Regions from separate parts of the Colwellia sp. MB02u-10 genome, predicted to be linked through region 3. Evidence: riboswitches for the same ligand, from Rfam matches in the RefSeq annotation. Region 3 holds a riboswitch; each other region holds the start of a gene.
The links. Region 3 has a riboswitch for cyclic di-GMP ahead of H4J59_RS16060 (methyl-accepting chemotaxis protein). Riboswitches for the same ligand answer to the same signal wherever they lie in the genome.
Positions count from the first base shown of each region.

Region 1: it holds a riboswitch for cyclic di-GMP, as region 3 does, so the genes downstream of both, H4J59_RS08070 (hypothetical protein) here and H4J59_RS16060 (methyl-accepting chemotaxis protein) in region 3, are expected to answer to the same signal.
Region 2: it holds a riboswitch for cyclic di-GMP, as region 3 does, so the genes downstream of both, H4J59_RS07630 (helix-turn-helix domain-containing protein) here and H4J59_RS16060 (methyl-accepting chemotaxis protein) in region 3, are expected to answer to the same signal.

Region 1 is NZ_JACGVK010000112.1:70,655-78,563, reverse strand. Features, by position in the region: gene H4J59_RS08095 (LysR family transcriptional regulator) at 1-164, shown strand, start outside; gene H4J59_RS08090 (AEC family transporter) at 875-1,804, opposite strand; gene H4J59_RS08085 (protein disulfide oxidoreductase) at 2,435-2,917, shown strand; gene H4J59_RS08080 (VF530 family DNA-binding protein) at 3,286-3,603, opposite strand; gene H4J59_RS08075 (hypothetical protein) at 3,840-4,661, opposite strand; cyclic di-GMP riboswitch class I at 5,506-5,591, shown strand; gene H4J59_RS08070 (hypothetical protein) at 5,656-7,035, shown strand; gene H4J59_RS19810 (glutamate synthase-related protein) at 7,587-7,829, shown strand.
Region 2 is NZ_JACGVK010000111.1:59,636-67,544, forward strand. Features, by position in the region: gene H4J59_RS07600 (hypothetical protein) at 1-1,576, opposite strand, end outside; gene H4J59_RS07605 (hypothetical protein) at 1,573-1,872, opposite strand; gene H4J59_RS07610 (hypothetical protein) at 2,044-2,424, opposite strand; gene H4J59_RS07615 (hypothetical protein) at 2,475-3,005, opposite strand; gene H4J59_RS07620 (hypothetical protein) at 3,065-3,499, opposite strand; gene H4J59_RS07625 (molecular chaperone) at 3,511-4,227, opposite strand; cyclic di-GMP riboswitch class I at 4,357-4,432, opposite strand; cyclic di-GMP riboswitch class I at 5,064-5,139, shown strand; gene H4J59_RS07630 (helix-turn-helix domain-containing protein) at 5,550-5,960, shown strand; gene H4J59_RS07635 (EAL domain-containing protein) at 5,953-6,660, shown strand; gene H4J59_RS07640 (hypothetical protein) at 6,680-6,958, shown strand; gene H4J59_RS07645 (hypothetical protein) at 7,057-7,909, opposite strand, start outside.
Region 3 is NZ_JACGVK010000135.1:64,762-72,670, reverse strand. Features, by position in the region: gene H4J59_RS16085 (DUF3644 domain-containing protein) at 1-55, opposite strand, end outside; gene H4J59_RS16080 (hypothetical protein) at 179-445, opposite strand; gene H4J59_RS16075 (uracil-DNA glycosylase family protein) at 692-1,360, opposite strand; gene H4J59_RS16070 (TIR domain-containing protein) at 1,631-2,077, opposite strand; gene H4J59_RS16065 (SIR2 family protein) at 2,081-3,520, opposite strand; gene H4J59_RS16060 (methyl-accepting chemotaxis protein) at 4,178-5,737, opposite strand; cyclic di-GMP riboswitch class I at 6,044-6,140, opposite strand; gene H4J59_RS16055 (2OG-Fe(II) oxygenase) at 6,556-7,341, opposite strand; gene H4J59_RS16050 (aldehyde dehydrogenase) at 7,377-7,909, opposite strand, start outside.

The sequences.
Region 1 (7,909 bases), on a different contig from region 3:
GTTTAGCGCGTATTTTACAAAACGAGCAGCAGATGACCTCCATACCCTTTGAGCCAAAAATTGAATTTAAATTAAGTTTAGCGTGGAAAAAAAATCATTCTGTTTCTCAAGCCAGTAAGGCTTTTATGACTTATTTAAGCTTAACGGTTGAGCCTTTGGATTAAGCTTAACGGTTTTTATATCACTTAGTTCATCTTAAAAGCAGTCGTAAGTACTGAAGCTAATGTACTCATTAACACCATGAAACTAATGAAAGACTCATACTGCTTTGCTGCAACGTGAACTAGCTCATATCTTTGCTACTGTTGTGGGTGCCAGATAAAGTCGGAAACAGTTGAATAAAGTCGAAAACTGGAATTATTATGTTTAGGTACGAAAATACCTTTCAAAAATTTAAGTTAACTTTAATCTAGAGTGGACATAGCTGAACAACTACACTGAGTTAACAGTCTCCTGATAGCCCAGGTTACCCATAGATTGAAATATATGTTTTTTAATGGAATTTTTGTCATTGAGTCATCTAGACTGACACAGAGGAGACAACTAAGCCAAAGCGGTCGTTCATCATAAAACTGCTAATGCTAAATTTGTGCGTAGTGAAGACATAAAGCACTTCAGAACATAGAGGTTAACTTTAAGATCATACAGCTGACATAAAATTCATACTCCTATAACGCCTTAGAGTGTTTGCTTTAACCATGAAGCTGGTCATTACTATTTTTAATGATAGATCCAATTTTTATCTTCCCCCTGTTGATTACTTCAAGATTGGATAACCCTTATTGGCGTTCTCGTTCCTGGAAGGCCAAAGGATTATAAAGTAATATATTATTCTTTTACTCCAAATTAAAAGTATCTTGATATTGAGTCAAACTCAAAAACCGCCGTATAAATAGATAGCTAGCGGAATGAAGATTATAGAAACCAACGTAGATAAAAATACTGCTAAACTGGCTTTTTCAGGTTTGGCATTAAGTAATACAGCCAAAGTAACCGTATTGCCCGCCAGTGGTACAATAGAGAATAAAAAAAGTACTTTATATAAGTCTTCATTTAAAAAGTGCAAATATGTTTTATCGACATAAATAAATCCCAACATCGCAAGTGGCCAAAAAACAAATTTGATGATGAATGTGATGCTTATGAATTTTTTATCAACGTTATCTGGATTGCTTTTTAAACCCAATAGTCCCATGCCCAACATCATCATTCCCAGTATTCCGTATGCACCTTTGAACTGCGCAGTATAAGCACTGATTTCTTCTGGTATTTTCAAGCCTGCCAAATTACAAGTAATTCCTAAGATAAACGCATAAAGTATTGGCAGTCTCGATATTTTTTTCAGCGATTGTTTCACGCTAAAATTTCCCTTTGCAGTGACATAAAAACCTGTGCTGCTTTCATATAAAAGAGATGCTATAACGGCAAAAATATAAATGTCTGCCAAGGTGGGTGGAAACAATATAATTGCCAAGGGAATACCAAAATATCCTGTGTTTCCTGTTCCTGCACTGAATGCTAAAATATTTCCCGTGGGATTATCCCAGGATTCCCCCCAAATAAAAAGTGAAGAAAAAGCTAAGACAGAACAAAAAACGTACAAAAATATCGGTAAAATTGCAACTGAAAAATCAATTTTTACAGTGATGACTGCTGAAAAAACTACAATAGGACCCAAAATATAAATGAGCAAAGCGGCTATTGATTCTCTTTGAACATGTAAAAATTTTGAAGATAAAAAACCTAATATTACGTTTATATACAGTGGAAATATTTTAATTAATATAATGAAAAAAAGTGTCATTAATTATCCTAAAGAAAAAGTAATTTGTATTTGTTCATACACCACCAATGAATGTTTGCTTATAAAAGATTATTACATTGCAAAAACACTGGATAGGGAAATATGGGGTGCGGATAAAAATATGACTATAATTCAACGCTTTATGATGCGAAATGCATTTAGCTCGTAATTTAAAACCAATCAACTAGCTGCATAAGAAACGCGATTATTTTTATGTTTATTTTTATTTTAATTTTTATTTTTATTATAAACTCTAAAAGCAATAGATAAGACTGATTTGGAAAGTCTGAGAGAAAGTAAACCAAAATAAATAAATTACACCGCTCGATTTAGAACACCTTAACTTGCTTTTTGCGATAGCTCCATAGATATATTGTGCTAATGTCAGCTACAACTGGAGATAGTTAGCATAATTTTGATGAGTTTATAATCAAAAATCTCGACTGCTCTGTGGCATAAGTGACGGTTAAGCCAAATCCTCCAAGTAATTGCCATTTGGCCTTAATAATTATTTATTGCTAACGACTTTTCAGTTCGCATTGAAGACATTAGCATAGTTAGTCTTAATGGTAATTATTCTCAACAAAAAGTGAAAATAATTAAAAAATAGTCTTGTAGGAGAGATATTAAATGAAGTCCTGGTTAAAACAAATCTCTTTTATTATCATCGTTTATCTCATCACAAGTTTTGCTGTAGATACGTGGAGAACGAGGGGGATTGATCGACAATCGCTGCCCGATCTACAAGGAAAGACAATCTATAATACAACCATTAATTTAAAGGAGCTAAGTTTTGAACAACCCATTTTAGTGTACTTTTGGGGGACTTGGTGTCCAGTTTGTTCCTTTGTTAGCCCTTCTATAGATACTATTTCACAGCATTACCCTGTTTACAGTATTGCCATGCAATCTGGTGATAATAAGACACTAAAAACATATATGAAAATAGAAAGTTATCAATTTAATGTCATTAACGACGATAATAATCGCATAGCAAACTCGTTAGGTGTACAAGTTACTCCATTAGTAATGGTGATTGACCAAGGTGAACTCGTTCACTTCACAACAGGTTATGTGAGTTTATTTGGTTTATGGTGGCGCATTGCTTTTTAAAGATCTCAGGGCGTTAAGCGGAAGGTAGCAGCTATAATGTCGGGATAACGTAGCGATAAATTTTCTAATGCTTTGTTTTTTATGCGAGATAGAATATGTACTTTATCCTAATGTGATAATTTGTCAGTCATGAACGTTAAACGCTAAGGGAAATATCGATGGTCATAAATCAAAGACCTGATCCCGCAGGTTTATTGGCGATGACAGACAATCCCTGAAATTTCGGGACTGTCGCAAAAACAACATACTGAATAGGACCTCTTTAGTAGCGCTGACTAAATGAGGGGTAGATTATCTCGTTACTGCTTTGCTTATTAGCGCTGTAAACAGTGATAGTCGAATCCTTTAAATCACATCTATTAATTGTCCTATGTTGGCCAAACAAAGGGAGCGGGCTTGGTGGAAGTCGTTCCTGATACGGCTGTTTTCTGAGAGAGTATCCCCCTGATTACTTTCCCCGTTGCTTTATGCTTACTACAAAATGTTTTTAGGTATAAAATTTCAACTCTACTACGTGCCCAAGGGGTTGTACGAAGAAATTTCAAACTTGATTTAAGACGTGGTTTATTAGTGAAACAACGAATATTAAGTAATTCACCCATCTTATCCCAACCAACTTCCTTCTCCAGCTCAGTTAGAATTTGTTCAAGTTTAATGCCGTGTAGAGGCTCATTACTGTTATTCATAGACCACCTAAAATCAAAAATAGCATTGTAACAAGTTTCCTAAATATTGACAGACTTATGCGTTTTACTCAGGTAAAGCTATACAAAATGCCTATCTATGATTTTTTTAAGTTTGGCCGACGCAAAAAGTCTAATCTGGACTGCAATATCAACTCAATTATTAATCTCTCAAATGTGCTAGAAGTTAGCGTTTCAGAAAACTTGCCAAAAGCAGCTTTGAGCGAAAAGGAACACCGCTAGGCTATAGGCCAAACATATGTCTCGAACAAATAAGCCGCTAATAGAATTCCAACCAGATTGATTGCAAGAGCCAAAAAAATTCTCCACAGCGTCCAGTACTTAGGTGAGTCAATTTGTGTTCCGGATGGCTCGGGAGGATTTTTATTGACGGCGACTACTTGCAGAGGCACATCTAAAGCCTGCAGCAATTCATCTCGCTTTTTTTCGGTGTACCTACAATTCGCGCCTGTAATTCTGTAATTTGCGACATAGCCAGGAATGTATGCTGAAAAGTAAATGCCGAGAATCAAGACGTAATATTTCGCCTTATGCCAGCTACTAGCCCAAAAACCTTCAGGTTCGGGATAAGACAAAACCAATAAGAAGCTCGCTGCAACTACATGAAGTAATATCCAGGGTATTAATACAACATATTTTAAACGCTTAATGTTTCTAACAGCAAGCTCGTCAACCCATTCCTCACTTTGGACTTTTGCCTCGTAAGCGATCCTTTGTCTGGTTTGAGCTTGCTCTTGGCATAAATCTGGATTTTGACGGATATAGTCTGCGCAGCCACGTCCATAGGATTTTCGCATCTCTTTGTCTTCAAAAGGGACATAAGCCCTAGAGATGACTTCGCCATTATCATTAAAGACAAAATGCACTTTCGGTTCCGCTCTATAAGTGAAGGTAAATCCTTTTGTTTCATGACGAATGAAAAAAGATGTGTGGCAGGCTTCATCAACTCCAGCGCCGTAAGCCGTATCGAGCATATACTGCGACGTAGCACCCTCGATATATTCTTGGGCGATTCGGGCAAGAAAACCATCAATTATCAACTGCCTTACCTGGGCATGATAATTATGGCTAGGCCTACAGCTATATGTAAGGCTACCATCTTCGTTTAGAACATAATCATATTGGGCAACGTCATAATCTATATTATGGCCCCAGCCATATGCGTACTGTAGCTGTTGTTGCACGGCATCATAATGCCGACGGTCTCGCTCGTTCAATATGCTGCGACGGCAAGCAGGACAGTGATCCCATAGGTTGCCTGAATAGTTGCAAAAGTATGAATCATAGCAACGTTCGCAGTTTCTCATGTGGGACAAAGATATGCTCAACTTTGTTATTATAGAATTATTTAGCGCTGATTATAACGCAACGGTAAGCACCAGACATCCAATTTCTTGTCAGAGCTATTGTGCCTTAATCTGCAAATTAACGACAAAGCCGCTGCGGGTTTTTCTGCCAACACTCAAAAGGTCCCAGGCGTGTTACATGCCGTATTCTTCTCCGGCAAATAACCAGCTGTATTCGCTGCGCGTCCCCGTCGTATTCAAACCTATTTCGTCAACGAGTCAAAGCAGAAACGAAAACGCCCCAGAAACTCTGTTTTTTTGATCTTTTTTTAGCTTCTACAACTATGATAACTGATTGATAAACCGGACCAGACACAGGTTAAATGACAGTTTATTTTGGCCGCATTTATTGCTTCGTTGTCATTTTACTGACCACTAACATATCAACATGATCAATCATCCGCTCAACCTCTTTTGTGAAATTGAACCATGGCTAACAATCTATTCTCTAATTTTTTCTTTCTATAATCGCTAGAGCCACTACTTTTAATGACGTGTATAAATTACCTTGATTTTATCTTACCTTACAGTAGACTCGTGAAATAACTGGCAACTATTAATGAAAATTAATAGACGCAAAGCTACCAGCCTAAGTGCATTGCATAGGGTCGTGGGGTTGCTATTTATATGGATATTTTTACAACCTTTACCGTGATTTATTAATTACATCATTTATTAGAGGTTGTGAATGTTTTTCTCAAATAAGTATTTTATTCAATTCGTTGTTATTTTGTTCCTAAGTGCTTGTGGCGGAGGTGATAGTAGCGATACAGTATCAAATCCATCACCAGTAACAACAACCTCTGTAGCCACGTCACCTGTAACGACTTCATGCGTCAACCCTCATTCTGCTGACTACCCTGAATCATATAAAGGTAAACTTGAAACCCCATCCCCCAGAGGTAAACTTTCTAGTCATATAGTGAGAGGTATTAGTTTTAAAGACTACTCCCCTAGTTGGATTTATGATGGCCTATCCCAGTCTGCTCGCGATAATTGTTCCAGAGATGAATATGTAAAGCTGATGTATCTTGAAGCATTACAAGCAATGAATGCTTCTGGTGCACAAAGGGTTTGGGTTTACAATTATGGTCAGTGGAACGATAGCCAAGAACCATGGGTAGTCGCCGAAGCTAATTATCATACGCCTAAAAAATATATAGAATATATTGTCGAGCAAGCACGTTTGCTCAACATTGATATTTATTTTTCTTGGCAGTTTACTCAAAACAATGTCGATGGCGATATTATTGTTGAGCAAGGTGAGAAACTCACCTTGGACAAGCTTAAAATCATATTGGATGCACATCAAAACAATATGATTATTCAGGCAAAACATGCCCAGAAAATAGCTATAAAAGGTATTTCTGCTGACTGGAACGCGATGTGGATCACCTTGCATACCGACGAATTAAAAGAATATTATATTGAGCGATTTGCCGAAATTATCGATGATATCAGAGCCAATTTTGACGGTGAGATTACTTGGGGGCAAATAGGGACTGTAATTAATGATCAACGAATATTTTCCAGAGTAGATAGTATTTTAATCAATGCGTTACAGTGCTGCGGAAATCAATTTAACGCCGAAGAAGATGCCAAGCTAACAACGGAACTGATCAAGCAGAAAACCTTTGAATCACTGACCAATCAGCATATGCAAATATATTGTGGTGATATTAACCAACCATGCTGGCACGGTACGTCAAATATAGAATTACCGATAACACTTATTATTCAAGTGCAAAGTCGTGAAGACTTTTTTCTCAATGGTTGGAAAGAAGATGGTTTCTGTACTCCAGGAAGTTTAGAAGACGGGACTGAAGTTAGTTGTATTCAAGAGAGTTTTGTCACTGACTTTTCTGTGCAATCAGTGGGCATAGAAGGCATTATGCAAGCGATCGAAGAGCAAGATACCTTTATGATTAACAGCGTCGACATTCATACCGGTTATTGGCTTTCACCCACGTTAACCCCCAATTTTGAAGGTTTCCCTAATATCTCTCAATCTATCCGCGGTAAACCGGCAGAGGATATTGTTAAGTATTGGTATACCGGACAAGAATAATTCACCTCATGTTAAAGTAATGGCCGGTAAATTTACCGCTCATTACTGCTAAATCCACCATGAGCTACAAATACATAAAAATCATCTTTTGATTATTCTTAGTTATTTTATCAGGCTAAATAAAACGAATTATCCATCATGCGCTTAACTTCACCTTTGGCACTTAGCCATTAATAGTGGTTGAATTGCCATTTTTATAAATATGACATCTTTATAGCAATAAATTTATAACCTCTGCTTAATATCAAAGTAAACATTAGCCATGATACGTTAAATAACAAAACCAAGCGTTTTGTGGCATTAGTAAATATTGTATAGCAAGAGCCAAGCTCATTTTATGTCTGAAAACCACACTAGTGAGGTCTATAACATACACTCGACTCATGGTGTTTATAAACTAACTCGATAAAACGCTAGGTCAAAAAAACCTCTAATATGGTTAAGGTATTTTGCGTTATCCAAAATAAAAAACTTAATAGAAGGCAAGTGGCAAAGTACACAGCACGTTTTACATCGCAGAAAATTGTGCCATGGGTGCCGACTGATGTAATTTGGCCCGCGCATTTATGTTTACAGTTGGGTGTGTGCAATCAATGAAATGCCACACAGGGGAGTACCCCACCGGAGTGGCAACACAAGACGAGGGCCGTCAACGTGGATTGATCGTGCCAGAAAAAGTCGTTCGGGTGGAGAAATTTCATGATCGTACTATTCATACCCTCAAAGAGATTTTATCAGCCAGTGATTTTACCCATACCAGCCAACTGCAGCCCAGTCATTTTATCAGGATTTGAATTCTGTTGAGATCAGTACTATCAGGGATTTTTTTCCGTTTTTAAAAAAGAACGAGCTTGACGATGACATGGAAAAAAAG
Region 2 (7,909 bases), on a different contig from region 3:
CCAATTCGGTGATATAACCCTCGCTGGGGTCTTCCAGAGAATCATAATAGGAAAAATTTATGACTAAGGGCACAGCTAAAGTTGAAAAACGGTATCCCGCGTAGTGCTTTGCATATCGATACAGCTTGTCTTCATTGCGGGTATCGTAATAGTTAAAGGAATAGGTGAGGTTGTTGGTCAAGCCGTAAGCGATGCCATATTTCTTATCATCCCAGGAAAGGTTTTCTCCGCCTGTGTTTTGACCATAGAAAAAATCATAATCCCACTTTCCCTGCGAGAGAAAATCATGTCCCGACATCACATTGATACTTTCTTCCTCAATGAGGACACCGTTTCTGTCATATATCTTTATCTTGAAGGCATCTTTTTGACTTCTCATATCCAGAGTAAACTGATACTCCTTTCCTTCCACCGTTTGATAGTCTACTACCTTGCCGTTTTGATAGATTTCAACCATTGAGTTCTTGGGCGCCGCCCCTCTTATAGTGAGTTCCCTGCCGGAACGCTTTACACTGTAGTCGTTGTTACTGACTGATATCCCGCGGATTTTACCGTTATAACCCAAGATATCGTTGCCCGTGACATAGTTATCACCAAGAGTGACGGTTTTATCCTTAAGCAGGTAAGGATATTTCAGGCTGATATCCTGCAGCTCTCCACTGGCGTAAAGATTGTGCCTGACATTAAAATCACCGTAGAGCAGTTGGGAGCTGTATTCCATCTCCAGATTTCCCTTTGTCTCCTCTTTCTTAAAATAATTGCTAAAATCATTGATATCATACCTGAGCTTAAGCATGCCAAGGTCAATCATCCTACGATCCGCTTTCATAAACAGGTCGTTCTTCGAAGCGGCTTGCTGGTTATTTTTATCCGCTTCTATGTTGCGCTTTCTTCTTTCCGCGTTTACCCTATTATCCAGCGGCAGATTGAAATCTGGTGATATTTTCAACGTGTATTTTTCCGCTATCCACTTAACGCCTTTTAGGGGGAGAAGCTCAGCAATAGTCTCCTTCTCAATATACAACCTGCCATCGACTTCTATACGGTTAAGCATTTTCAGCTCGGTTATTATCCGCCGCTGCTGCCTGTCGGGAAACAGGCTGCCCGCCATCAGTAGTGTGATCTTGTCTTTATCAATGGAAAGCTGAGTATATTCAGTGAGCTCGGTAAGCTCTAAAAAACCTTCAATATCCAGATAGATACCGCCGTCATAGTCGCTCATTACCTCAACAAATTCCTGCTGCAGGTAACTGCCCACCTGAAGAGTGATCATATTTTCAAAATAGTCATCCTGCCTGTCGGGAAACAGGCTGCCCGCCATCAGCCGTGTGTTTTTTCCCTGATCGATAGAAAGCTGAGTATATTCAGTGAGCTCGGTAAGCTCTAAAAAGCCTTCGATATCCAGGTAAATACCGCCGTCATAGTCGCTCATTACCTCAACAAATTCCTGCTGCAGGTAGCTGTGCACCTGAAGAGTGATCATATTTTCAAAATAGTCATCCTGAACGTTGGAAAAAGCGGAAGAACAAAAAAGAAGGCTAGATAACATAAGCCATGCCGCTCTTATCAAGATCATTCTTTCCACAATGTCAGTACGGAAAGCACTGCCGCGAAGAGAATTACATAATAAGTCGGTTTTTTTGCATGCGCTTTAATGAGATTTTGAACAGTTAATTTTTCAACGGGAAAATAATCACAGCAGCAGACGACTTTTAATAAGAAGTCAGAGAATGGTAATAGCAATGAATTATTTTTTCTGGCAGAAGCTTTCTTGGTGGACAAGTCTTGTTGCTTAGCTTTATTTAGGTTAGCGGCTAAATCATTCAGAATAGTGAACGGATCAGGTAAAAACGGAGACGTAGTGATATACAAAACTGAACCTGCCTTATAGTGATTAATCTACTCTGAGCTGCCTGTAATATCTAGCAATATAATCTACCGATGGAGATCTTAGCTTTATTAAGCGAAGCGTAACTTGAAGTTGAACTGTTTGAATAGTTGAATACAACCAGATAGAAAATGGTAAATGGGTAGGTTATTCAGCTAGTCTAGATATTCAATATCATATTTAATCTGTTTTCTGTGTTTGCCGCTGACATTTTTTTCTCCCAGCAGAGTAAAGCCTATTTCAAACTGTCCTTCGCCGTATTCATCGAGTCTGATAATCGGGTTTTTAGCCTTGAGATTGTCTATTCTAACCCCTGAAGTCAGATAGATAGCGCCGGTGGCCTTAATTTGTATCATTACCCTTTTATTTTCGATCCCCTTTACAGAGATAATCACCCCCTGTTCAGGAGTAACCTCCAGTCTGCTACCGTTATAGAGCAAGAGATCTTTTAATTGAGCATTTTTCACCCCGACAATCTCCAGAGGAAAAACCAATGCTGAATAGAGAAACAGTAAAAAAAATAGAAGTTTGTTCATTGCTGTGCAGCCGGATGATAAAAGGCAGCCATAGGCTGCCTTAATCTTAATTAAGAAGCGTTAGCAGTTGGTGCTACATAATCACCATTTGGTGTAGTGCCTGTATTTGCAATAGCATCATAGTAAACAGTGAACGTAACGGTCTCAGAAACATCTGTATCAGGTGTAAGCTTCGATGTATCAAGATCAACAGTGAAGTTAAGCTCTGCTGCTGTGCTTGTATCAGCATCGAACGGCACAGTAGTAGCACCCGTATCAGTTCCACCTATCACCAGCAATCCGGCAGTGCCACTTGGTGCAATTGAATAGGTGAATGTTTCTCCAAATTCACCCTGCACGTCAGCAGTAATATTTTGAACTGTAACATCAGAATCAGTGTAAACATCCCCAAAGTCGATATCTGTTAAATTTAGCCCAACAGTGATAGGGGTTATATACTTAGCAACCACATTGATTACAGAGTTTACGCCAGTTTCATCATCTAATGTGCCAGATGAATTAGCCATTGCTGTTGATGACATTGCTAGGATTGATGTAGCTAGTAATACTTTTTTTGATGTTGTTGATAATAATTTTTTCATTTTGAACTCTCTCTATTTCACTTGAAAATAAATAACTTTCCCGCGGTATTGCCGGAAAATTATTGTGCGATATCGTTGTAGGCAACCATCACAGTGACTGTAGCGGCAAGGTCCCCGCTCATATTTCCTGTGTCCAGGTCAACATAAAATTCATGTGCCTGATATGCTCCCGTGCCTGTGTCTATATAAGTTAAACTGTCTGCTGTGTATCCTCCGCTAGAGCTGCGTGAAATCTGCACTACGCCTGTGCTGTCATCATTGCTTATCTCCACCGTATAGTCATAGGTGTTTTCTGCATTGACAGTAAAATCCACCACTACACTGTCCACTTCGCTATCGTTATAAACATCGCCAAAATCGATGGCAGAAAGAGCAAGGGACAGCTCTATTGCTTTTACAGCATCGCCGTTGATGTAAAACACCCCCTCTCTTTCCTCAAATTGAGCTTGTGAAAACGCTGAAAAAAACAACATAATAAAGGCTATTTTATTCACGTGCAGCGCTCCTAGAGTTCAAAGTCGAAGCTCTTGGTAAAATCAATTTGTTCATTAACAAAAACAACCTGCGCAGTGTCGGCTTTAACATCCATTTCCGTTGACTTTTTCAGCTCGAACGAATGCGCCCGGTAGAACCCTTGTTTAAAGCTTTGCTCTTTTATTAAGTTTTTGTTGTTGTAAAACTTAACTTCTATATCAAGCGGATAGGAAAAATTCCCGGTATTTTTAGCCGTTCCCAGCAAGTCATAACCTTGGTCTGTTTTCTCAACCCGCAAGGCATCAAAATTCAGTCCGGTTTTAAGCGCGCCTTTTCGACCGTAATAGGGAACCCCGATATTCATTAGCATAGTTACTTGGTTTTCATTACCTCTCGGAGGCATCTCTTTAAAAACAAGCAGCGCGACATACTCGCCATCCTGTAAATCTGTTTTTATTCTTGGCGCGATTTTTACTTGTATTTTACCCTTAGGCGGAATCACTACTATTTTAGGATAAGCTACCAGATCATCTCCCAGATAGTATTCATCTTTAGCCCATTTGGGTTTTTCAAAATCTACTCTGACCCGCACCACTTGGTTTCCTGAATTAATCAAGGTGGTCTCTTTGGTCACAGGTTGGTCAAGGTTGACACCAAAACTTGTTCGGGTAACCGAGAAGCCAGCAAAGCTGTTAATGGAATAAGTGCAAAGTAATAGTGCAATAACACCTTGTAAATAATTTTTCATATGAATCAAATAATTCCTGCTACATTTTTATCTTTAACGAATTTTACAAAATTCAGGCAAAAAAAATGGCCCTCATAAAGAAGACCATAGATAAAAAAATAGCTCAGGAAACAAAAGTGTTTATTCACTCTCGGCAACTGGCTACCATTTTACAGGCCCTTTAGCTTTGCGTCCCTAGGTTTCCCTAGGTTTGCGATTTATTCACTTTATAAATATTACAACGAAATTATATAACCGCGGTAAAAAGCGATTATCTGATAATGACTTATGTCATTTGTCTTGTGCTGATCAATAATTAAGCTTTGCGATATTTACTAAGCCAACGATATCACAAATACGGGGGATACATATTATTATAAATTTTATAATAATATGTATCCCCCGTATTTGTCTGGTGGTAGGTAATCAGTTCTGAACAATAGGGGGTAAGTTAACGCTAGCTACTTATTAAGGATATTTAGACAGTTTAAAAACTTATATTGTACAGCTCAGCTTATAGTGTCGTTATCAAACCGTTAGTGCTGGTAAACTCATAAAATAGACAAGAGAAAGGATTAACAAAAAAAGCGTTATATCAGAAAAATAAGCGCTTATCTTAAAAATATTTCAAGCAATAGATAATGACAGGCAGGCGAAGTTAATGTCAGAGAAATATACTAGCGGCTGGGTAATTAAGTTAAAACAATGTAAGGTAAATGTTACTAGGTTTATAGGCGACTCAGAGTCAAAGATAATTATAAAATTTATAATTATCTTTGACTTACATTCAAGTCGGTAAATGTGACACAATAGTATTGTACATTTTTATGATGTGATCTTATCGCAATATTTATAAAATTAACTAATCGCAAACCCAGAGAAATCTAGGGACGCAAAGCTAAAGGGCCTGTAAGATGGTAGCCAGTTGCCAGAAGTGAATCAACACTTCTTGTCCTCCTGAGCCTGTTTACCAATGGTCTTCCTTACGAAGACCATTTTTTTGCCTGAATTTTATATTTATTTAAATAATAGCGGTATCTAAGCGTTAATTAAATAGGGCTAAAGTTGGCCTTTATAGCTTAAATAAAGTTAAAAAAGTTAACGCATTTCACTTTACTCATGAAAACTGTTGACGTCATTATTTTGACACCACTAAAGTTATAGATATAAAAGGTACTACTTTTCAATAGGTTTAAAATTTAATCCATTATATTTATCGGGTTATAGCATAGAAGCAAATATCATATCTCACCGAATTAGAACGAATCCTTTAAATCAATGATGATTTAATTTAGTAATTAGGAATTAGTATTTTTAAATTTTAAAATACGCTAGAGGAAATAATGGAATTAACAAATTTGTATAATGCAGATAATGCAGATAAGGCATGTAGTGATTATTGCTCAAAATGTAAATGTCCTAACTTATCAGACTTTTCTCCTGAATTCTCATTTGATTATAATAATCAAATAGTTAGCTTTAAAGGTGAAAGAGCTAAGCTTTCAAAGAGAGCATTTAGATTACTTTGTGCATTTATAAGGTTTAAAGATATTCCACTCAGTGTCAAATTTTTACATGACTATGGCTGGCCTGATCAATTAGTCGTTAAAAATAATTTAGCGGTGACCATATCTGAAATGAGAATCAACCTTAGACACACTAACTTAACAATAGAAAATATTAGAGGGTTTGGCTATTTATTAAGCTCAGTTGTTCATGAAGGCGAGCATATTAGGAATTCAACTTATGGATAAGCTTCAATTAATTACGTTTGATTGTTGTGTTTGGGGCAAGGTGATTATTCAGCCCCGTACAGAATTAATTATGACAACATTAGAACAATGCAATCATGCCGAGTTGCTCTGTAGTATCACCAGTCAGGCTAATAATATTCCAGCTGATGTGTTTTTCCGATATTTAACCGAGGGTGAGCATTTAAAATTATTTAAATTAATTTTAAATGCTTTAATTAATGATTCAAAATATAGGAGTTACACCATTAGTTTAAATACACCGATACAGGTGATAAAAAACTTTGATGAATGCTTTCCTATTTTGGATAATAATAAAGAACAACATCTTGCTATTGAGATATTAGAACACGACATACAACAATTTGGTTACTTAGAGTTAGCGATGCTTGATAAGATAAATAAGCGTCCAAATGTCAGCTTATGGCTTGATGATTTTGGAAGAAATCAATCAAATTTTGATATTCTACTGTCTAAAAAAATTGCTTTCAGTACCATTAAAGTATCAAAAGAACTTTTTTGGGGACTAATGGCATCAGATGTTTTATTTTTAAAAAGTTTACTCATTTTTCTAAGTAATAAGCACCAAGTGGTGGTAGAGGGAGTGGAATCAGTAGAACAAGCCAGTTTTCTCTCCCAATTTAGTCACATAAAAATGCAAGGCTATTTGTTCCCAACTATTAAATATTTTTCTTATGTATAATGCAGCAATAGAAAGGGTTATGAATGAGTTGGTCTTAATAACACCACGGGAAAAAAATAATAGTCTTGAACTCAACGTGTTATTAATCAAAAGTTTACTCAGAAGAGATAACTTACTCAAAAGAGACAATTTACTCAAAAGAGACAATACTAATCATTTAATGACCTTAGAACCTTGCATCACCATAATAAAAATACTGGTGGATGAAATTAACTTAAAAGACAAAAGTGATAGTGATATTAATGTTTGTGTTGAATTAACAAACGAAGAAAAAACTTTTTTAAGCTCAATTTTCTAAAAAATAAAAAACCGCATAAATGCGGTTTTTTATTTTTTCATTTATTGCTTATCAACTTATGTGGTCAATAAAAGCAAGTACTCTATTTTAGCTTACCACTAAGGATGAGAGCGTAACTTTAAGGTTGATGTCTCTGCATCATAAATCAGCATACGTTGGTAAGCTGGCAATAAGTAACTTTCAGCGCTAGCACTAGCATCCGCTATAACCTCTGACCAAAGCTCAACTTGAGCCGCGTTATATTTACTATAAGTGATACCTAAGGTTGGATCAAAGCGATAGAAGTAACTGTTTTTACCGCTATCTGTGATGCTGTTAAAGGTTTGCACATTAGCATTGCCTTGAAGTTGGCCGTTGTCAGTGTAGATAGTGCCGTCAAAACTTGCCCATTCGCTGCTGCTATTAGCGCTATAAATCGTCTCACCGTTATCACTCATGGCAAAGCTCGATAAGTTAGTAAAGGCTGCATTGATATAGGTGGGCTCATTTATCACTGATATCGTTTCACTGGCATAAGCGTTATAACTTAGGGCAAAGCGCTCAAGTGAGGTGCTTGCTTGCTTGTAGGCCATAAATATATCTGCACTATTGGCTTGGCCAATACTTGAAACGACATAGGCATTGTTTTGAAGCCAATATTGGCGCGTTAAATTTAGGTCGGCGTATTCCAGTGTTTGTGTGATAACAAGGGGTATTCCAGCGATTATCTTTATCATCAGAGGGCGGTATTCTATGGTGATCTTGTCACTATTTATTTGGCTAAACTGATAGTTGTTTAAGTCAAATTGATAATGATTAATCCGCGTTTGTTCAAGCTCGTTTTCATCTAAATAAGTTTCGCTATTTGATGATAACAACATTGAACCGTCAGGGTGGATCACTAAGTTGGTTAAATCGACATCGACTAATGGTGACCTTGTGGTGTTAATTAACGCGCCAGAAATAACGTGA
Region 3 (7,909 bases):
TTTCAGAAAAAAATATGAAAGCCTTATCGACTTGACTCCATTTATCGGCTACCACCGTGCTCTCCTTTGCAACGCCCCACTAAGAGGCAATTAATAGTTGGCTAAAATAAGCGACGGAGGAGCAAACAGCCAACTGTTATTTGTCCTTTTGAGTTCCTTGTTAGCAGTATTTTACACGTCAAAACTCAAAACCATCCTCAACAGTTATTTGATCTTGCAATATACGTTCAAGTTCTTGTTTTTGAGATGATGACAGAATTTCAGAGTAATCAATCATACTTTTTATAAATTGGAAGTCCCAGCTATTTGGTTTGATTTCTTTAGCAGAAATAAGCTCTTTTTTGAGAAGTGAGCGAATTTCACTTGTTATTCTTCCTTCTTCAATCTGACGTTTTAAGCGTTTTTTAGCTAATTTATTTTGTGAGTCTTTATGAATGGGTGCCATATAAATCCTTTTAAAGTTTACAAGTAATTGATGATACTGCTAACGAGCTTGTAGAATAACTCGTTTATTATGAATTCCCCCTAAAAATCGGGGTACAAATGCATTACCTATACTGAGTAAATCGTCTACAGCGCGATACAGGAAAACAAAAATTTAGTGATTTTGGCTGAATTAGTTATTCTACAGCCTCAACGCCCACCTCAACGAAAAAACATGACAGTTTTAGCTGTCATATTGCAGGTATTTTTAGGCATTACTTGCTATGACTCGCCTTATCATATTTGATGGATCTGTATCAGGAGCGGTCCAATCAGCAATACTAGGATGAGTTGCTACTATAACTTTTACACCATCATTATTAATAAAAGCCTGACTTTTCCATCTTCTATTATTTGTCTCAACAAATTCATCAATTAGTTTATTAGCCCCAAGTTTCTTTTTGAGGTGCTGACCAGCAGTTTTACCAAAACAGAGAATTGCCTTTGGGCCTAATTTTTCTATTACAGCAGAATGAAATGGCCAGCATTGCTCTATTAAATCACTAACTTCATTACTGATATTACTTTCACGCGCTGAGCGAACAAAAATAACATTACTAGAAGGAACCTCACCCGGATTAAGATTCAAATTATCAAGCAAGTGGAGGACTCTTGGTTGCATTTTCCAAGTCCCAGGCTTCGCTCCTTGCCATGATTGATCCCTATAAGCAGACCAATTATTGGTTTCATTTTCCATAATATGCTGAATGCTGCTATCTACAGTTTCATCGGACTGTTCTTCAGGCGAACCACCTGGGTTTAGGCCTAATATATAAAGATCTTTATTTCCTGTAAAAGCATCTACACCTGAATAGAAAACAGAACCAGACCTTTTCTTAAGGTTCGAAGGAATTTTTTCTACTAATCTTTCAATCATCTATATTACTCCCTGTTTAACGAGCTTATAAAATAACTCGTTTATTATGAATCCCCCCCTAAAAATCAGGGTACCAAATGCATTACCTATATCGAATAAATCGTCTACAGCACGATACAGGAACACATAAATATAGTGATTTTGGCTGAATTAGTTATTCTACAGCCTCAACGCCTACTTAAGCGGAAAAATATAGTTGGCTAAAATATTGAACGGAGTGAAAACAGCCCACTTTATTTTTTCCGTTTGAAGTTCTTATAAGCCAATAATTTATCGGCCTGCAGCTTTTGCCGCGGCTTCGATCCAATCGCCCATATTTTTATATCCATCATCTTTGTTCCACCTATAACTCTTATATGAATTAGGTAGCATCCAATCTCCTTTCGTTGATGTGTTTCCGTCTTTGTTCTTAATTTTACTTATATCAATTTCTAATAAACCTTTCCCAAGCTCAATACTTTTTTCTATTTCATATTTGACCCATTTACTTTTACAAGTCTTTGAACCTACTAAAACTACTGTGACGGAGCAGCCACTCAATTGTCCATCAATCCATTTTTTTATATTTGCATCTGTTTGTTTTTTTACCTTTTCCCATTCAGCAGAATCAAAAAAACCAGAGCTTTTTCTGTCTTGAGTAACCCAACTATTCCTAACAACATTTGCTCGCCAGTTATCTTCTGAAAACTGGAAACTAAAAAATACTTTTCTAGCCATGCTTTATACTCCTTTACTTTTTATATTAATAATCTGGATGATCAAATCAATTAGTTCTTCAGTCTTAATCTGGCGATCGCCAAGTTTTTCGAAAAGCAGCTTCATCTCTTTTGAAATGTTCGTGTCTTTCTGCATTTTGGAGTTTTGTTCATTCCATAGCTGCTCAGCCATATAGCCTGTAGCACCAATAGGGATTAAAAATAACCCTTTATTTTTTGCAATTTCATACTCTTCACGCATTCCATTAGATAAAATAACATCATCACCACTTAGCTTGTTACCAAACATGAATAAAGCAATACCCGCATGATCTATCATGTCTTCTCTATATTTCGTCCATAAAGCAGATAAAGATAACTCTCCTTCCGTCGATTGTGGGAAAGGTCGCAAAACAAGTTGATCTTCAACCTTGGCTTTTGGGGTGGTGAACGTCTGCTCTAATACACCTGAGATTACAGAACTCCCAATACCTAAGCCAAAACCAGAAACAACGCGCATACATTGGGACACTAGAGACCTACTTAAGCTATACACAAAACCCAGGGCTTCTCTTTCATCCATTTCCCCATATTCATGTGCTGCGCCGGAAATGAAAATAGTTTTAGATTTATAGTTCTGCTCTAGACGAAGTAACAAATCTGTAATTTCAGAAAAAGCATTGACTAGTATTGTTTTGACATTGAACCTTTCTAAATCTTTGATGAAGTAATTTTGCTTTATTTTTTTGTACTCAAAATCAGCTAAAATTTCATTTTCTTCTTGCTCAGTAGCTTTGATAAAACAATAGTGCCGCCTTTGGCTACCTTCATACGCAACTCTAACTCTGCTAAGGATGTAGTCCAAATTTGGATCGGTAAAACTAAAGCCAATAAATATAAAAGTTTTAGAAATCAAATCGCTTTTCAAATTAGCCAAGTATTGGTCCATTTTTACGTGATAACGTTCATAGTCATCCTTGGTCAAAACCGCTTGGTTTGCATGTTCGACATCACCGTGCATTTTATACACAACAGCATCACGTCTTGGCTTAGTTGTTGATAGATGATCTTTTGTATATTTAACATCTGCTATTTTTCCAGATCTATCTAGAGCAGACTCAATCATCTTGTCATAATTTGTAGTCCAATAAGTTCGAATTGGAAGCCGACAAAGGATTTTATGATTTTCTGTTTCTAATGCTTCTCGTGAGAACTCCTCTATAAGCCTTTGATTTAGCTGGCTACGGTTGTTTCCATTATCATTGCAGTGGAATTGTGCAAGCGCAACCAAATCGCTTTCTTTGTCAACATCTAAACCAAGTTCATCCGCTATTGGTCTAAGCAATTCAGCCCAATTAACAAAACCAGCTCCTGCCGACATTCCTGCTCCAGCAAATACCGCCACGTTCTCTTCAGGAAGTTCTTTACCTACATCTCGCAAAAACGCTTTCTTCTTTAGATCCATTAATATTCTCTCAATTTGATGCAAAAGTACGATGGCTTCAACAGCTTATTATGTACCCATCTGAGTAACACGCGCACCACAAATAACATTAAATTAACATTAATATCCTATACTTTCAAAGCATTAGAATCTGGTAATGCTAAATCCCATGTATATTAAGGCATGTTACTAAGACCTCTCAGTAATACAACCTGAACAAAAAAAAACAAAAAACATATTTAATTCAGGTAGTTAAGTTAATTTATTTAGTGTTGATTATAATAAATACTGTCTTACTAAGACGCCTTAGTAACACACCTAAAAAATCATACTGACTTCCATATAAAATGGCATCACAGCGTTTACGCTAGTAGTTAATTCATTAGAAAATATAGGGCAAGATTTTTAGCTGGAATGCTAGGAAGGCAGATTCGAGACATTAGCTTTTAAAAAGACTTAACACTTCGGAATAGTTATATCCAAACTCCTATCATGAATACCTGAAGAAATACTTTTTGATAGAAGTGAGTTTCTTACAAAGCTGTGCTATTGCAAAAGCCCATTTTTGAGGGAGAGACACCAACTAGGTCTGAAATAACAAAGGGGCTACATCACCGCTCTTACGCATCCATTCATACGTGCGTAAGAGCGTGCTTCATGTACGTCATGAGGGTAATATTATATTTTGAAAGACCCAACATGGTGATCTAAAGCGAGCGCAAGCTCCTCTAATTGTTTGCTGGTTTTTTCTAACGCATAGCTCGCATTTAAGCCTTCTTTAACAGAGCTGTCAACGGTATCCATATTGACATTAATTTCATTGGCAACACTTGACTGCTGGCCAGTGGCGGTTGCAACTTGCGTATTCACATCCAGTATCATTGATACTTGTTCTGATATATCGTCAAGCATTTCCTGAGCATTTTGCGTTGTTTTAGCGCTGTCGACTGCGAGAGACTTACTACTATCCATCGCAATTACTGCATTTTTTGCTTCATTTTGTAACTGGTCGATCATTGTTTGGATTTCATCGGTAGACGATGCTGTTTTACTCGCAAGACTTCTTACTTCATCGGCCACCACACTAAACCCTCGACCAGCATCCCCTGCTCGAGCGGCCTCAATCGCAGCATTGAGTGCAAGAAGATTAGTTTGCTCTGAAATGCTTCTAATAACGTCCAGTATAGAACCTATAGACTGCGTTTTTTTCGCTAGCGAGGTGATCACCAATGACATATCTGTCATCTCATCGCCAAGATTATTAATCGTCATAATAGATTTTTGTAGCGTTTGTCGCCCACTCTGGATCCCGTTATTCGCTTTTTGTGCTGAATCTACCGCACTAGTGGCATTGTGAGATATGTCATTAATAGTCGCTATCATTTGAGACATAGAGGTTACGACGACTAAAGATTGACCACTTTGCTCTTCACCTCTTGATAGCGCTTGCAAAGATTGACTGCGAATTTCTGTCGCTGAGCGAGCTAAATCTATACCTGTTTGGACTGTTTTAGAAATTATCTTATTGATGTTATTTACAAATATATTAAAATCAGAAGCGATCTTGGCTATCTCATCTGAGCCTTGTACGGGTAATCTAACGGTAAGATCACCATCTCCTTTAGAGATGTCTTGTAATGCTTTTTGCAAGCCCGAAAGTGGCTTAACAAATCTAGCCAATAACAAAACAAGTACGCATACACATATTACAAAGATGACTAGGATTGAGATCAACAGAGTCAACATAATATCCTCAACCGCTTCACTTACTTCTGTGATAGGAATACCTATATCAAAAGCACCAAAGAGCTCACCATCAACATGAACAGGAACCATAATATCGTAGACCCAAACTTGCTGTATTTCTGCATACCATTTCGAAAATTGTGACTTTCCTTTGCTTGCCCCCTCGAGGGTATAACTGTCTTTATAAATCTTACCTAATTTTTGTTTATCGCTATGTGCAATGGCTTTAATGTTTTTATCAATAACCACTGCGTAGGAAATATCTGGCCGTTCTTTGAGAGAGGTCATTAATGCTTGTAAATCATGCAAGGGTTTCGAAGATGTGCGCAACACATACGCAACATTGTTTGCGATTAAAGCAGCCTGCGCTTGGGATTTTTTTAAGATAATATTATCTATCTCTTGATTTGAGATAAAATAGGTCGCGGTTATACTCGTTACTGCGGCTATAGCAAACATGATACAAACTGTAATTAATATCATTTTTTTCATTGTGAATATCCTTGGGAAATCGATAACAATCAAGGTTTAAAATCAAACTGATCCTAAAACATTTAACCATGGTGTGAAGAAAATTTTAACAGAGGGACTGACTTAAGCTGAACTATATAGCGCGGGTTAATTTGTCACTAACCACAGCATGATTTGGCGTTGACACTAGTAAGATAAAAAACACAAGGGCATGATATTTTATACAATGAAATGGCATATATTGTTGGTTCCAGAATAATTTGAATAATGTGGATAATTTGAATTGTCTTGTTCAAGAAACTAGTATTGGCAGGTAGATTTGCCGGTTCAGGTAACTCCGCTGCCATAACGTTAAACGCTTTAGACCGGTAGTTTTTGCGTTTTAAAGTTTTAAAGTTTTAGGTGAAAGTTGCCCTTATTAAAACCATACAGTAAATTAATTCTATTGTTCCTTGCTGGGCAAGTCAATACTATTGGCTTAATACTTGCTGTATGGATATATATAATTGTTTTTGACCGTAAGTTCACTGGCTCTGAACGACTCTTATTTTGATAGGATAGTGCGGGCTGTAATGGTTTAATGAAACTGGAATAATTTATAGCTTAAAATCTTTCCAGTGTTAGTTGACCATTACAAACCTCATGTTAAATTTTAGCCTTCAGTTGACCTAAAGAGCGGCCGATAGCTAGCTTGCGCTTAACGCGTATAATGGTCAGCTACCCATTTTAGCTAATATTTGTTCGGCTGTCATAAGTGCAGCCTTGGGTTTGAGGCCTCTACGTTCTTCTCTAAGCTGCTACCCCACTTGCTAGTAGGTGGCCAAATTAACTATGCCACTTCACAACTCAAATAAAACATCACTACGGATTATATATTTAACTCCCTCACTAATCGGCACTGAACTGTGTATGTAACTTAAAGGATGCATGCCATGCGGAAAGCACAATATACTGCCGGCAGGGGTTCGAATATCAACATGACTAACCTTACCCCCCGCTGTTGTCGGTTTAGTAGGATCATCCGCATTGACCATAAAACGTGTTTCACCACCTTCGAAGCCTTCACTTAATAGTATTAAAAAGCTCATTTGGCTATAACGGTCAGGATAAGCATTAGCGACTAGTTCATTATTAATAATACGACTACCCGGCCAAGAACCATCAGAATGCGGTTTAAAATAATCCTCAGGGTTATAACGATAAAATCGAAAACGCGCATTGATACCCAAGGCTTTACTGCCAGAAAAAATAGCTTGTCGGTCATCCATTAAATGCGAGATGCGTTGCCAAATAATCCCATCGGTTTGTTCATCAACAATCCAAGTCAAGCTGTCGTTATGTCGAACACTGCGCGGTAAAGAAACCGCAGCATCGGGCAGATAACCTAACGCTTCACTAATCGCGATCAATCGTTCACATTCATCTTTTGCCAAGACATTTAACAACTGAAATGCACCCGGCACTTTATCCAACTCGTGTCGTTTAATATGGCTGACGTCATAATGTTCATCTAAGTGTGCCGCATTGATATGGCGGTTACCCCATGCAGGTAAAGCGGGATGCTCAGCACCAGGCTCTAAAGCAGCGACAAAAAAATCGGCGACTGTATCTGTTTTTGTATTCATTGTTGACTCCATTAAATACTGACTTATTTACTAACTTATTTACTAATAACGCGTACTTGCGCAAACTGACGATGTCCAGCAGTAGTACCATGAAAACCAAAACCACTTTGTTTTGCACCGACCCAAGGCCCAATGCCGCCAGCACCTTGGTTGATGCCTACCATGCCAGCTTCCATTTGTTGCGCAACTTTATCTGCTCCAGCGCCACCAAAAACTACAGCACCTAAGCCGTAAGCACTGGCATTAGCACGTTCAACCGCTTCAGATAATTGCTTAAAACGACTTATGGCAACAACGGGACCAAAGGTTTCATCTTTTTCTAGCTGCATATCGGGTGTGATATTTGTCACGACTGTAGGCTGTATAAAAGGTAGTTCATAATGATGCGTTCCTAATAAGAATGTTGCCCCTTTAACATGAGCATCTTTTAGTTGAGAGAGTACATTTTCATGCTGCTTAGGGTTAACCATAGGTCCAATATTGGCATTGCTTTGATCCCAAGCACCCGCACGATATCGACGAGCTAAAGCGACGACTTTTTGCTCAAACTCATCAGCTATACGTTCAT